DNA from 4 places in the Bradyrhizobium sp. WSM4874 genome. Region 3 is predicted to be linked to each of the others. Evidence: predicted binding sites of a transcription regulator. Region 3 holds the regulator's gene; each other region holds the start of a gene.
The links. Region 3 encodes LexA, which represses DNA repair genes until DNA is damaged. Its sites were predicted from a motif close to TGTTCNNNNTGTGTTCNG; they were not measured.
Positions count from the first base shown of each region.

Region 1: AC0L3P_RS11205 (PA0069 family radical SAM protein) is a predicted target of LexA. The motif match lies at 2,050-2,067, and genes of this name have one in related genera.
Region 2: AC0L3P_RS16940 (DUF3072 domain-containing protein) is a predicted target of LexA. The motif match lies at 1,340-1,357, and genes of this name have one in related genera.
Region 4: AC0L3P_RS29650 (DNA recombination protein RmuC) is a predicted target of LexA. The motif match lies at 1,318-1,335, and genes of this name have one in related genera.

Region 1 covers NZ_JBVVPR010000008.1:169,882-173,085, reverse strand. The annotation lists gene AC0L3P_RS11215 (ribonuclease HII) at 1-300, opposite strand, end outside; gene AC0L3P_RS11210 (VOC family protein) at 385-840, opposite strand; gene AC0L3P_RS11205 (PA0069 family radical SAM protein) at 865-2,028, opposite strand; gene AC0L3P_RS11200 (phosphoketolase family protein) at 2,240-3,204, shown strand, end outside.
Region 2 covers NZ_JBVVPR010000014.1:99,696-102,899, forward strand. The annotation lists gene AC0L3P_RS16915 (hypothetical protein) at 1-96, opposite strand, end outside; gene AC0L3P_RS16920 (hypothetical protein) at 95-352, shown strand; gene AC0L3P_RS16925 (hypothetical protein) at 448-696, shown strand; gene AC0L3P_RS16930 (hypothetical protein) at 829-1,038, opposite strand; gene AC0L3P_RS16935 (hypothetical protein) at 1,057-1,278, opposite strand; gene AC0L3P_RS16940 (DUF3072 domain-containing protein) at 1,394-1,588, shown strand; gene AC0L3P_RS16945 (DUF6496 domain-containing protein) at 1,674-1,991, shown strand; gene AC0L3P_RS16950 (hypothetical protein) at 1,998-2,360, opposite strand; gene AC0L3P_RS16955 (Do family serine endopeptidase) at 2,627-3,204, opposite strand, start outside.
Region 3 covers NZ_JBVVPR010000002.1:98,715-101,918, forward strand. The annotation lists gene AC0L3P_RS02780 (hypothetical protein) at 1-410, opposite strand, end outside; gene lexA (transcriptional repressor LexA) at 873-1,574, opposite strand; gene AC0L3P_RS02790 (molybdopterin molybdotransferase MoeA) at 1,751-2,962, opposite strand; gene AC0L3P_RS02795 (hypothetical protein) at 3,190-3,204, opposite strand, start outside.
Region 4 covers NZ_JBVVPR010000037.1:59,543-62,746, forward strand. The annotation lists gene fmt (methionyl-tRNA formyltransferase) at 1-459, opposite strand, end outside; gene def (peptide deformylase) at 671-1,195, opposite strand; gene AC0L3P_RS29650 (DNA recombination protein RmuC) at 1,367-2,566, shown strand; gene AC0L3P_RS29655 (AmpG family muropeptide MFS transporter) at 2,709-3,204, shown strand, end outside.

The DNA.
Region 1 (3,204 bases), on a different contig from region 3:
ATCGATGCCGCGCGGGATGCGGTCGGGATCGAGAATCACCGCCGCCGCCACCACAGGTCCGGCCAACGGCCCGCGGCCGGCCTCATCGCAGCCTGCCACCGGCCAGACGCCACGCTTGATCAGCGCGCGCTCGCGGCGGAAGCTTGGGGCGACGATAATGGCGCTCTTTGTGCCGGCCAGCGCCTTGGCGATTTTTTTGGGCGCAGCCTTGTCGTTCTTAGGCGCAGCCTTCTTGCTCTCAGGCGCAGCCTTCTTGGGCGCGTCTTTGACCGGCTTCTTGGCGGATTGATCCCGAATCATGGCCGGGATCGTGCGCAAGCGGCATGGCCTGCGCAACCGGGAACCTCGGACAATTCCCGCTATTCAAGATTCAGGTCAGCCGCCCTATTCCGCCAGATGCACCCGCCGGTCCTCGCCGACCTCGATGCCGGGCGCGACCACGACTTCCCATGGATGGCCATCAGGATCGGCGAAATAGCCGGAATAGCCGCCGTAATCGGTCTCGTGCGCGGCCTTCAGCAGCGCGGCTCCCTTGCCGATGGCGAAAGCCAGCACCGCGTCCACCTCCTCACGCGCGCGGCAGTTCCATGCGAGCGTCATGCCGCGGAACGTCGATGGCCTCGGATGATCCGGCAATTTGGCGTCGACCGCGAGCTGATCCCAGGGAAACAACGCGAGCACCGGACCGCCGGTGTCATAGAACGCAACGGCCTCGCCGGTCAGCTTGAGCCGGCGCGAGAAACCGAGCGCGTCGTAAAAGGCAATGCTGGCGCGGATGTCGTTCACGCCCAGCGTGATGACGGTGAGCCGCGGGATTGGAGCTGCCAGTTCCTGACTCATACGACGCCTCTCCCACTTCGTCCCTCAGAACAGGCTGAGCTGATCGCCGTTCCGCTTCGGCTTGGCAAAATGATCCGTCGTCAGCTTGGAGCGCCGCTTGTTCAGCCCGAGCCTGTCGCAGGCGATCTCGAAGCGGCGGCCGATGGTCCAGGCCATCGGGCCGGTGCCCTTCATGCGCTCGCCCCATTTCGCGTCGTAGTCACGGCCGCCGCGCATGTCGCGGATCAGTGTGAAGACGTGGCGATAGCGGTCCGGATAGTTCGCCATCAGCCATTCGCGAAAGAGATCGCGCACCTCGAGCGGCAACCGCAGCAACACGTAGGAGGCTTCCTTGACGCCGGCATGGGCGGCGGCATCCAGGATGCGCTCGATCTCGGAATCGTTCAGCGCGGGGATCACGGGCGCGACCATGACGGTGGTCGGAATGCCGGCCTCGGAAAGCTGCTGCAGCGCCTCCAGCCGCTTCGGCGGCGTTGACGCCCGTGGCTCCATTGTGCGCGCCAATTTCGGATCGAGCGAGGTCACGGAGATCCCGACCTTGGCGAGGTTGCGCTTGGCCATGCGCGCGAGAATGTCGATGTCGCGGGTCACCAGCGCCGACTTGGTGACGATCCCGACGGGATGGCCGGCGCGCTCCAGCACCTCCAGAATGCCGCGCATGATTTTGCGCTCGCGCTCGATCGGCTGATAGGGATCAGTGTTGGTGCCGATCGCGATCATCCGCGGCTCGTAGCCGGGCGCCGCAAGCTCCTTCTCGAGCAGCGCCGGCGCCTCGGGCTTTACAAACAGCTTCGATTCGAAGTCGAGCCCCGGCGACAGGCCGAGATAGGCATGCGTCGGCCGCGCGAAGCAATAGACGCAGCCGTGCTCGCAGCCGCGGTAGGGATTGATCGAGCGGTCGAAGCCGATGTCGGGAGAATCGTTGCGGGTGATCACTTTGCGCGAAGTGTCGACCGCGACCGTGGTCTTGAACGGCGGCAGTTCTTCAAGGCTCTGCCAGCCATCGTCGAAGGCGACGCGCGCCTCGGCCTCGAAGCGGCCGCTGGCGTTGGACTGCGCGCCCCGGCCTCGCCTGCGCTGGCGGTCGATGGCGACCGCCAGCTCAGGGAAGTCAGAAGGCGCACCCGCCGGCTCGGAGGGCGCCGTGACCGGCGGGTGCTTGAGAGCATGAGAGGATGCTGGACTCATGACGCGAAGATAGCACGTCGAAGGAACAAATCAAGAACACAAACAAAAAACGTGAAAACAACCCCATGCACAGTAGAGCTGCCCAAACTTCGCGCGCCGGCTTTTGACCTCACGCAACAGTGGTGTCACGGCGATCCCGTTTGATGCTGCCGAAGGATCGATCTCGCCGGAACTCGGTTGGTGACGATCCCGGGTGAAGGTCGGCAGGAATATGACAAATCAACAACAATCGGCCGCCGCGAGCGGCGACCTCGATCTCCTCGATCGCTATTGGCGCGCCGCGAACTATCTCTCCGTCGGGCAAATCTACCTGCTCGACAACCCGCTGCTGCGCGAGCCGTTACGGCCCGAGCACATCAAGCCGCGTTTGCTCGGCCATTGGGGCACGACGCCCGGTTTGAACTTCATTTATGCCCATCTCAACCGCGTCATCCGTGCGCTGGATCTGAGCATGATCTATGTCTGCGGTCCCGGCCACGGCGGCCCCGGCATGGTCGCCAACACTTATCTCGAAGGCAGCTACAGCGAGATCTATCCCGATATCGCGCGCGATACCGACGGACTGCGCAAGCTGTTCAGGCAGTTCTCCTTCCCCGGCGGCATCCCCAGTCACGCGGCGCCGGAAACGCCGGGCTCGATCCACGAAGGCGGCGAGCTCGGTTACGCGCTGGTGCACGCCTATGGCGCGGCATTCGACAATCCCGACCTGATCGTCGCCTGTGTCGTCGGCGACGGCGAGGCCGAGACCGGCCCGCTCGCGGCGTCCTGGCATTCCAACAAATTCCTCAATCCTGCGCATGACGGCGCGGTGCTGCCGATCCTGCATCTCAATGGGTACAAGATTGCCAATCCGACCGTGCTTGGGCGGATGCGCGACGACGAGATCCGCGATCTCTTCCGCGGGCTCGGGCACGAGCCGCTGTTCGTCCAGGGCGACGATCCCAAATTGATGCACCAGATCATGGCGGACGCGCTCGACGTCGCGCTCGCCAGTATCCGGTCGATCCAGCAGCACGCCCGCGACGGCCGCAAGAGCGTCGAACGCCCGCGTTGGCCGATGATCGTGCTGCGCAGCCCGAAGGGCTGGACCGGCCCCAAGGAAGTCGACGGCAAGAAGGTCGAAGGTTTTTGGCGTGCGCATCAGGTGCCCGTCGCGAACTGTCGCGAGAACCCGGC
Region 2 (3,204 bases), on a different contig from region 3:
TGAACGTCGGATGAAGCGGGCGATGACAATTCCTTCATGCGGGTGGAACCGGCGCGTGTCGCATGCGTTGCATGCGAGATCGGGATAGAGTTCCATGCGCACGAAAAAGTCGTCGGACCTGATCTCTCCCAGCGGGCTCGTCAAGCTGATGACGCACGCGATGATGGGCGCAGCCTTAGGACTGGCTTTCAGTCTCCTGCTCGTGCTGTCCAATCCAGACGTCGCCAATTTGCTGAGCCACGGCGGAAGACAGGCCGTTGCCGTTTTCGCCCTCACATTGGTGACGACGTTCGCGATCGGCGCGACACTCACCGGCCTCGTATTCACCCTCACAGAAGACAAGCAATCTTGAAGTCTTGGTGATTTGCCGGAACTCCTTTGTTCGGAACTCCTGCGACGAATAGCGGTTGGCTGCCTGCGTCAATTCAACTCAGGGAGTTCCCGCACATGAAGACCACCAAGCTCGCTCTTGCCGTGATGTTGGCCACCGGCCTCGCCGCCGCACCGTTCGCCGTGCAGGCCAAGTCGCACAAGGCAAAACACGGATCCTCGATGTCGTCGTCGCAGACCACCACGGGCGCCAACACCAAGTCCTCCAAGGGGGCTGATCCCTCCGGTCAGGGCGGCTCCGGCCCCGGCTCCGACCAGGGCGGCACCATGACGAACAACAAGAGCGGCATGAGCAACACCAAGTAGGTGTTCGTCGAAAACCACGGAGGCCCCGCGATCGCGGGGCCTTTTGCTTTGGTGTTCGAAACATATTTCTCTCGGGCCGCTTCATCAACATGCGGTATCGACGAGCCCCGAACCGCGCGTTGCGCGCAGGCTTCAGCTACGATGGCTGCCCAGGATGTCAGGACGGACGCCCGTAGGATCTGACTTCACCAGATGATCGAGTCTTGCACGCTTGCGCGCGATCAAGAGCTGGGCCGCGGCGTCGTCGAGTCCCTCGCGTTGCAGCTGCCGGATCGCAGAGCCCAGTTCGAGAATCTCGGCGCGCAGCTTGAGAATCCGGTACGCATCCGGGTCTTCCTCCACCGTGCGCTCCCAAAGCTCTCAGCGGCGCGCGATCATGCGCAGAGGACTACCCGATGTCTTCGCGGAACGAAGGCGCATCCTATCGCGGACATTCGGCAGGACATCGCCGCCACCCGCGGCCTTCCATTCGCCAATCAGCAGATTGATTTTCCGACGCAGATCCATCTGCGCCAGGGCCTTCTCTGTGCAATCGTGCTCGCGGTCGACGAGTTCGCGGACGGACACCTCGATATCGGCCATTTCCAGCCTCAAGGCGCTGATTTTACGTCGAATTTCATTAATTCTGTTGTCCATGACTTGTTAGAACAAAATAAGAACATATAGTCAAGTCACGATTTCAGAAGGGAGAAGCGACATGCAGGTTCAAGGAAAATACGACGCCAAGACGTTCCTCACCGAACAGATGACGCGAGCGCAGGGCCTCCGGCTGAAACGGCTGAGCGAAGAAGCGTATCAACCCGCCCTATATGCACGAGATCTGTCCTCCGGCGAGGCAGCACGGCGCATTCAGGTGCTGGAAGCGGAGATCGAACTGGCGGATTCGTTCTAGCCAAGTCGCGCATCCGGGACGTGCATGCGCGCTTTCGGAACTATGCCTGTCTCGGATGGTTTTCCCCGGCCAAGGGAGAACATGCATGGCACGCAAGGCAAAGAAACGCCGCTACTCGCGCAGTTCCGGCAGCGATGTCGAAAGCGAGATGAAGCGCTACAAGAAAGGTACCGCGAAAAGCGGACCGGGCGGTCGAGGCGGACGCGTGAAGAGCCGCAAGCAGGCAATCGCGATCGGCCTGTCGAAAGCGCGCAAGAAGGGCAAGAAGGTCCCGAAGAAAGCCGCAAAGCGGAAGACGTCCAAGAAGACGTCAAAGAAGACAGCTCGGAAAACATCCAAGAAGACTTCAAAGAAGAGTTCGAAGAAAACGTCGAAGCGCAGATCCTCCAAACGGTCGCGCTGACCTCCGTCAGATCATGCTGCCCGGCATGAAGCAGCGGATCGAAACGCCGAACGCGGTCTTCACCGGCCACACCATGGTGCGGCCGGCTCGGTTCGGCTCAGTGATCACGGCTTCGTCCGGCACCTCGACCCATTCGCCGTCGAGCCGTACGCGATAATGTCCATTGTGCGAGTCCCAGTCGGGATCGGCGACGGCAAACCCATCCGCATCCGAGCAGCACGGACCGAGATGGCTGCGCAGGCCGTCGAACCACGGCTTGAGAGGTGAGTCCGCGTAGCGGCCGTCGTCGCGCCCGAGAGCGTTTCCACCCCATAGCACGAGGGGCGCCACGAGCAGCGCAGTCCTCAGCGAGAGCTTCAATCGATCCATGTCGGCACCGATCAAATACGAATTGCCGGCCGGCTCAGCGGCGGCAAGTTCGAAGTTCCACGCCTGCAATCGTCCCGGCGGCTTCATTGCCGTCGAGTCCACAACATCCGCAACTGTGACGGGCGAACACGGCTTTTTCGGACGAACCGGGTCATCCTCCCTGCCGTTAACGAGAATGTTATCGGCGGGCATCCGGAATCCTGAAGGCGAACAGGAAAGGCGGCCCGTGGGCCGCCTTTTTGGATCTGCGCCGATCGACGTTCGCCCTATGCGAGCGGCACCGCCACGAACCGGGTCGCCTGTGCGCTTCTGACCTGCAGCAGCACGCTGCGCTTGCCGGACGATTTCGCGTGCGCCAGCTCCGAACGGACATCGCCGATATTGGCGACGGCCTTGCCGCCCACGTTGAGGATGACGTCGCCGGTCTGGATGCCGCGTTGCGCGGCCGGCCCTTGCGGATCGACTTCAGTGACGACGACGCCCTTCTGGCCGGCGCCCTGCACGTCGCCGGCCGGAGCCAGGCTGAGCCCGAGACGCGGCGGCGTGCCGGCATCTGGCTGCGACTTGCCCTCGTCGGCTCTAGCTTGCCGCTCGTTCGGCAACTCGCCGAGCGCCAGCGTCACCGTCTTGCTGTCGCCCTTGTGGACGACATCGAGCTTCACGGACGTGCCCGGCGCCAGGGTGGCGATGGTGCGGGCGAGATCGCGGGAATCCTTGATCGCGGTGCCGTTGACGGCGGTGATGACGTCGCCCGCCTCGATGCCCGCTTTCGCCGCCGGACTGCCGTCCTGCGGATTGTCGACGATCGCGCCGCGCGCCTCCTTGAGGCCGAGGCTGTCGGCGA
Region 3 (3,204 bases):
GTCGGCGGCCGGTCGGCGACGATCTGCGCCTTGTGCTCGCGCTCGGCCACCGACTGAGTTACCGGCAGTTGCAGCACGGTCGCGCGCTGGCCTTCGACGAGCTGCGTCACCAGCACATATTTGCCGTCCGGGAATTCGATCGCATCATGATGGCGGTCGGGAATGTGCGGATCGATCTTGCCGAACTTGCCCACGCGGGAATTGATGGTGCGCGTCCAGATCCAGCGATTGTCGTAACGGACGTCGTCGGCGAAGGCGAGCTCCGTCCCTGGCAGCAGGCAGACGGCAACAGACGGATCGGCTGCGGAGGCGAAGCCGCGCGTCGAGGTGCCGCGGAAGCTTGTCGTGACGATCGTCTCGCCGACTTCGGCGGGGCGCGACGCGACGGCATGCAGGCTGTAGTCACACATCGGGTGCTCCTCATGCTGGGATAGCTACCCGCGTCTCTTATCGAGGCGCAGGCCTCTATCAGAGTGGAAGCACGAACGCTCTGCTTGGTTGTGGGCAAATCTGCGGCTGGCTTCTGCAAGCCGCGATCACATTATCTTTCCCGAATTCAATAGGAACAAAGCCCGTTGCGATGCATTCGGGAGGCGCATGCGCGAACATTGCCGGCTTGTCTGCAACGGTCGAACTTGATCGCTGGCCGGTGTTTCCTCGAACACTCGAGCCGCGAAGCGGTGCTGTTTGAAGCGGTGCCGTTTCCGTGGGCGTCGCGAGGAGCCAGCGCCGGAGGAGGGGCAGGATAGTCTGTGCAGAACCAGAACGACTATCCAGCCGGAGCGGACGATGATCCGCTCCAATCTCTGACCGGCGATGCCGGTGGAAGCGCGCGAGGCGCCAAGCACTTCCGGTATGAAGCACTTCCGGTATCAGTACTTCCGGTAAAGCCCGATCAGCTTGCCCTGAATCTTCACCCGGTTGGGCGGCAGGATGCGGACCTCATAGGCCGCGTTGGCGGGCTCGAGCGCGATCGAGGCACCGCGACGGCGGAAGCGCTTCAGCGTCGCTTCCTCGTCGTCGATCAGCGCCACCACGATGTCGCCGGTATCGGCGCTCTCGTTGCGCTGGATCAGTGCCATGTCGCCGTCAAGAATGCCGGCCTCGACCATGGAATCGCCGCGCACTTCGAGCGCGTAATGCTCGCCCGAGCCGAGCATGTCAGGCGGTACGCTGATGGTATGGCTGCGGGTCTGCAACGCCTCGATCGGCGTGCCGGCCGCGATGCGGCCCATCACCGGCACCGCGACGGGACGCTCGCCCTCGTCAGCCGACAGGCTGGAGCTCGCACGCACCTTGCCGAGATTGCCCTCGATGACGCTCGGCGTGAAGCCGCGCCGGCTGCCTGCGGCTGCCTGGAGCTCCGGCAGCTTAATGACTTCAATCGCACGGGCGCGGTTGGGCAGGCGTCGGATGAAGCCACGCTCCTCGAGCGCCGTGATCAGGCGATGGATGCCTGACTTCGAGCGCAGGTCGAGCGCATCCTTCATCTCGTCGAAGGAGGGCGGCACGCCGCTTTCCTTCAGACGTTCACTGATGAACCGCAGAAGCTCGTATTGTTTGCGCGTTAACATCTCGACCAAAGTCCCCCGGTTGATGTCGTCCGATTCCGAGACGCTGAATTCGGCAATAAGCCGCTACATGCTCGAAACAAATCATGAACGGACACTATATGTTCGATACATGTTCCGCAACTGCTTAATTTACCGTGAACAGAGCAAAGTTCGCGGAACGCGCGTTGCCGAGGCGCTCAGACGGGGAGCCGCAGCACTTCGCAAGCCGTGCCAGCTTCGGCCTTCGGCGCGAACGGAGCGCGCACGAGAAGTACCTGTGCTGCAGCGAGATTCGCAAGCAGCGAAGAGTCCTGATGATTGACGGGAAGAACGACGCGTGTGCCGTCGTCACGCTCCTCCAGATGCGCGCGCAGATAGTCCTCGCGCTGGTCGTTGGCGCCGACGTCGCGGCCGAGCACGGCGCTTTCACGGCGATGGTGAATCACAGAACGGCCAGACAGGGCGCGAATCAGAGGCACCAGGAACAGGAAAGCGCACACGTAGGACGACACGGGATTGCCCGGCAGGCCGATCACACCCATTGTGCCGAGCCGACCGTGCATCATCGGCTTGCCTGGCCGCATCGCGATTTTCCAGAACGCCATCGCGATGCCTTCGTCCCTCAGTGCCTGCTGGACCAGATCGTGGTCGCCGACCGATGCGCCGCCGGTCGTGATCAGGATGTCGGCGCCGCTCTCGCGGGCGCGGCGGATGCCGGTGGTGGTGGCCTCCAGCGTGTCGGCGGCAATACCGAGGTCGATGGTCTCGGCGCCCTCGCTGCGGGCGAGCGCGTGCAGGGCGTAGCCGTTGGAATAGACGATCTGGCCGTGACCGGGCGTGGTGCCCGGCATCACCAGCTCGTCGCCGGTGGCGAGAATCGCGACCTTCGGACGCCTGAAAACGGCAAGGCGCGGATGGTTCATCCCGGCGGCGAGCGCGAGGTCGCGCTCGGTGAGACGGCTTCCCTTGCGCAGGAGCACGTCGCCCTCGCGGAAATCGACGCCGGCGGGACGGATGTGCCGTCCGGCGATCGCGGCTTCCTTGATCGTGATACGCTTGCCGGCGGCGACCGTGTCCTCCTGGATCACGACGGCGTCCGCGCCACCGGGAACGACGCCGCCGGTGAAGATCCGCACGGCCTCGCCGGCGCCGACCGTCCCCGCGAACGGTCGGCCTGCCGCGACTTCGCCGATGACGGTGAGCTCCGAATCGATCGTCGCGGCATCGGCCGCGCGCACCGCGTAGCCGTCCATCGCGGACATCGCCTGCGGCGGCTGCGTGCGTCGCGCCGCGACGTCACGCGCGAGCACGCGATGGTAGGCCTCGTCGAGGGAAATCATTTCTTCGGGCAGCGGCTCTGCACCCGCCAGCACCGCGGCAAGCGCGTCAGAAACCGGCATCAAGGCCACGGCGAAAACTCCTGCTCGGCACGTTCGGGCGAATGTTCCGCAAGTCTTCTAGCCGAGCGCGGGCGCAGAGGCAAAAACGGCTGAGCGAGCGCAGTCATCCCGCCGCTTCACATTGTTCCGGAAGGCAGGATCAAGCGCGTCGCGGCATGATCCGAAGAACCTGACAGATCGGCAGGAGAGTGGTCATGGTAAGACGAGAACGACGTGCGCCCCCCGGCCTGTACCGATCAGCTCCCTGCCTG
Region 4 (3,204 bases), on a different contig from region 3:
CGCCATGGCGACGTCGCCGGTGTCGAGGCCAACATCCATCTTCATCACCATCACGCCGCTCTCGGCATCGCCGGCCATGATTGCGCGGTTGATGGGAGCGGCACCGCGCCAGCGTGGCAGCAGCGAGGCGTGCAGATTGTAGCAGCCGAGTTTTGGCGCATCGAGGATCGCCTGCGGCAGGATCATGCCATAGGCGACGACGACCGCCGCATCGGCGTCGAAGGCGCGAAATTCTTCCAGCGCCTCCGGCGTTTTCAACGTCTTCGGCGTCAGCACGCGAATGCCAAGCTTTCGCGCGGCCTCTTCCACCGGGGTCGGCTGCAATTGCAGGCCGCGGCGGCCGCCGGGCTTCGGCGCGCGCGTATACACGGCCGCGATCTCGTGGCCATGCGCGACGAGCTCGAGCAGCGTCGGCACGGAGAAATCGGGCGTGCCCATGAAGATCAGGCGGAGGGGCATGACAAGTACTCGGTACGTTCCCTCCCCCCTTGTGGGGGAGGGTTAGGGAGAGGGGTGCCACACGACGCGCTCTCTCGGCTTGAGCGCGGGCGCTTTGTCGCTCGCGCTCGCAAACGACGAACGCCTTTTGCTGGGCCACCCCTCTCCCCCGCCCTCCCCCACAAGGGGGGAGGGAGCGCAGGGGAATGTGGGGCAGCACAGTCGCTTGTACTCACTCCGCGCGCTTGGCGGCTTTCTCGAACTTCTTCAGCACGCGGTCGCGCTTGAGCTTTGACAGATAGTCGACGAACAACACGCCGTTGAGATGGTCGATCTCATGCTGGATGCAGGTGGCGTAGAGGCCTTCGGCGTCCTCCTCGTGCACCTTGCCGTCCAGATCCGTGTAGCGCACCCGCACCTTGGCAGGGCGCTCGACCTCCTCGTAATATTCGGGGATCGACAGGCAGCCTTCCTCGTAGACCGACAGGTCCTCCGAGGAGGCGATGATTTCCGGATTGATGAAGACGCGCGGCTCGGGCTTGGTCTCGCCGTCCTGGTCGGGCTTGGCGAGATCCATGGTGATCAGCCGCAACGGCTGCGCGATCTGGATCGCCGCGAGCCCGATGCCGGGCGCGTCGTACATGGTCTCGAACATGTCGTCGGCAAGCTTGCGGATCTCCGGCGTGACCTTCTCGATCGGCTTGGAGACCAGACGCAGCTGCTTGTCGGGCAGGATGATGATTTCTCTGAGGGCCATGGCCGCGATTTAAGCCGCGCGTTCGATGCGGTCAATCCGGCCGGGAACCCCGTTAACCCTTCGCTAACCATAAAACTTCGGGTTTCGTTAACCATAAAAATTAACAGGGCGTTTACCATAAATGTTCGCTATTCGTTCGTGCCCCCCAGCGAATCGGCTAGAAGCAGGGGCATGAACGAGATCATTTTCATGCTCGGCGACTGGCCGGTGCGCACCGTGGACGCGCTGATCGGCTTTGGCGCCTTGGTCCTCATCCTGATGGTGGTGATCGCCGTCGTGATCGCGCGCTCCGGGCGGCGCGGCGCGGAACTCGCGATGGCCAACGCGATCCGCGCCGACGAACTCGAGGAGCGCATCAGCCAGATGTTGCATGCCCAGAGCGAGGCTTCGGGGCGCGTCGACGCCATGACCCAGACGCTGGCCGGCCGCCAGGCCGACATGGCACGCGCGGTCAACGAGCGGCTGGATTCGGTGACCCACCGGGTCGGCCAATCCATGGAGCACACCACCCGCAACACCATGGAGAGCCTGCGCGCGCTGCACGAGCGGCTCGGCATCATCGACAGCGCGCACAAGAACCTCACCGATCTCACCACGCAGGTGACGACCCTGCGCGACGTGCTCGCCAACAAGCAGTCGCGCGGCGCCTTCGGTCAGGCGCGGATGGAAGCGATCGTCCAGGACGGTCTGCCGAAGGGCGCCTACGAATTCCAGTTCACGCTTTCGACCGGCAAGCGCCCGGACTGCGTCGTGTTCCTGCCCGACCAGCGGCCACTCTGCATCGACGCGAAATTTCCGCTGGAAGCGATGACCGCGCTGCATGACGCGCGTACCGACGAGGAAAAGAGGATCGCCACGCAGCGGCTGCGCGGCGACGTCATGAAGCATGTCAGCGACATCGCGGAAAAATATCTCGTCGCCGGCGAGACCCAGGACATGGCGCTGATGTTCGTGCCGTCGGAATCGGTCTACGCCGAAATCCACGACGGTTTCGACGACGTGATCCAGAAGGCGTATCGCGCCCGCGTGGTGCTGGTGTCGCCCTCGCTGCTGATGCTGGCGATCCAGGTGATGCAGCAGATCATGAAGGACGCGCGCATGCGCGACGCCGCCGACCAGATCCGTACCGAAGTGATCAAGCTCGGCGACGATCTCGGCCGCCTGCGCGACCGCGTGCTGAAATTGCAGAAGCACTTTGCCGACGCCAACGAGGACGTGCGGCAGGTGCTGATCTCCGCCGACAAGATCGAGAAGCGCGCCGGACGCATCGAAGAACTCGATTTCAGCAAGAGCGATGCACCGGAAGCGCCGCATCTCGTGGCCACCGGTGCTGCCGAGTTGTTCCCGAGGAAGCTTCAGGCGGGGGAGTGAGGCCTGTGTCGTCATGGCCGGGTTTGTCCCGGCCATCCACGACCTTTTCAGCGACAGCGAGAACGTGGATGCCCGGGACAAGCCCGGGCATGACGAGTTTTGAGGCCGAGGCAGCGCCGCCAGAATCTGCTAACACCTCCCCATGACCGCACCCGACGCGACCTCCCCTGCCGGCCCCGGCACGGCCCCCACCTCCTGGCGTGACAGCCTTTCCGTTTACCTGCAACCGCGGGTGCTGATCGTGCTGTTCCTCGGCTTCTCGTCCGGGCTGCCGCTGGCACTGTCGGGCTCTACACTGCTGGTGTGGATGCGGGAATCCGGCGTCGATCTCAAGACCATCGGGCTGTTTGCGCTGGTCGGCACGCCCTACACGCTGAAATTCCTGTGGGCGCCGCTGGTGGATGCGATGCATGTGCCGCTGTTCACGCGCGTGTTCGGACGGCGCCGCGGCTGGCTGCTGTTCTCGCAATTGCTGCTGATCGTCGCGATACTGCTGCTGGCGCTGACCGATCCCGCGCGCTCGCCGTTCTATGTCGCGCTCGGCGCCTTGCTGGTGGCGACGGCCTCGTCGACGCAGGACATCGTGGTCGACGCCTTCCGGGTCGAGAGCCTGCCGGAGAGCGAGCAGGCCGCCGGCA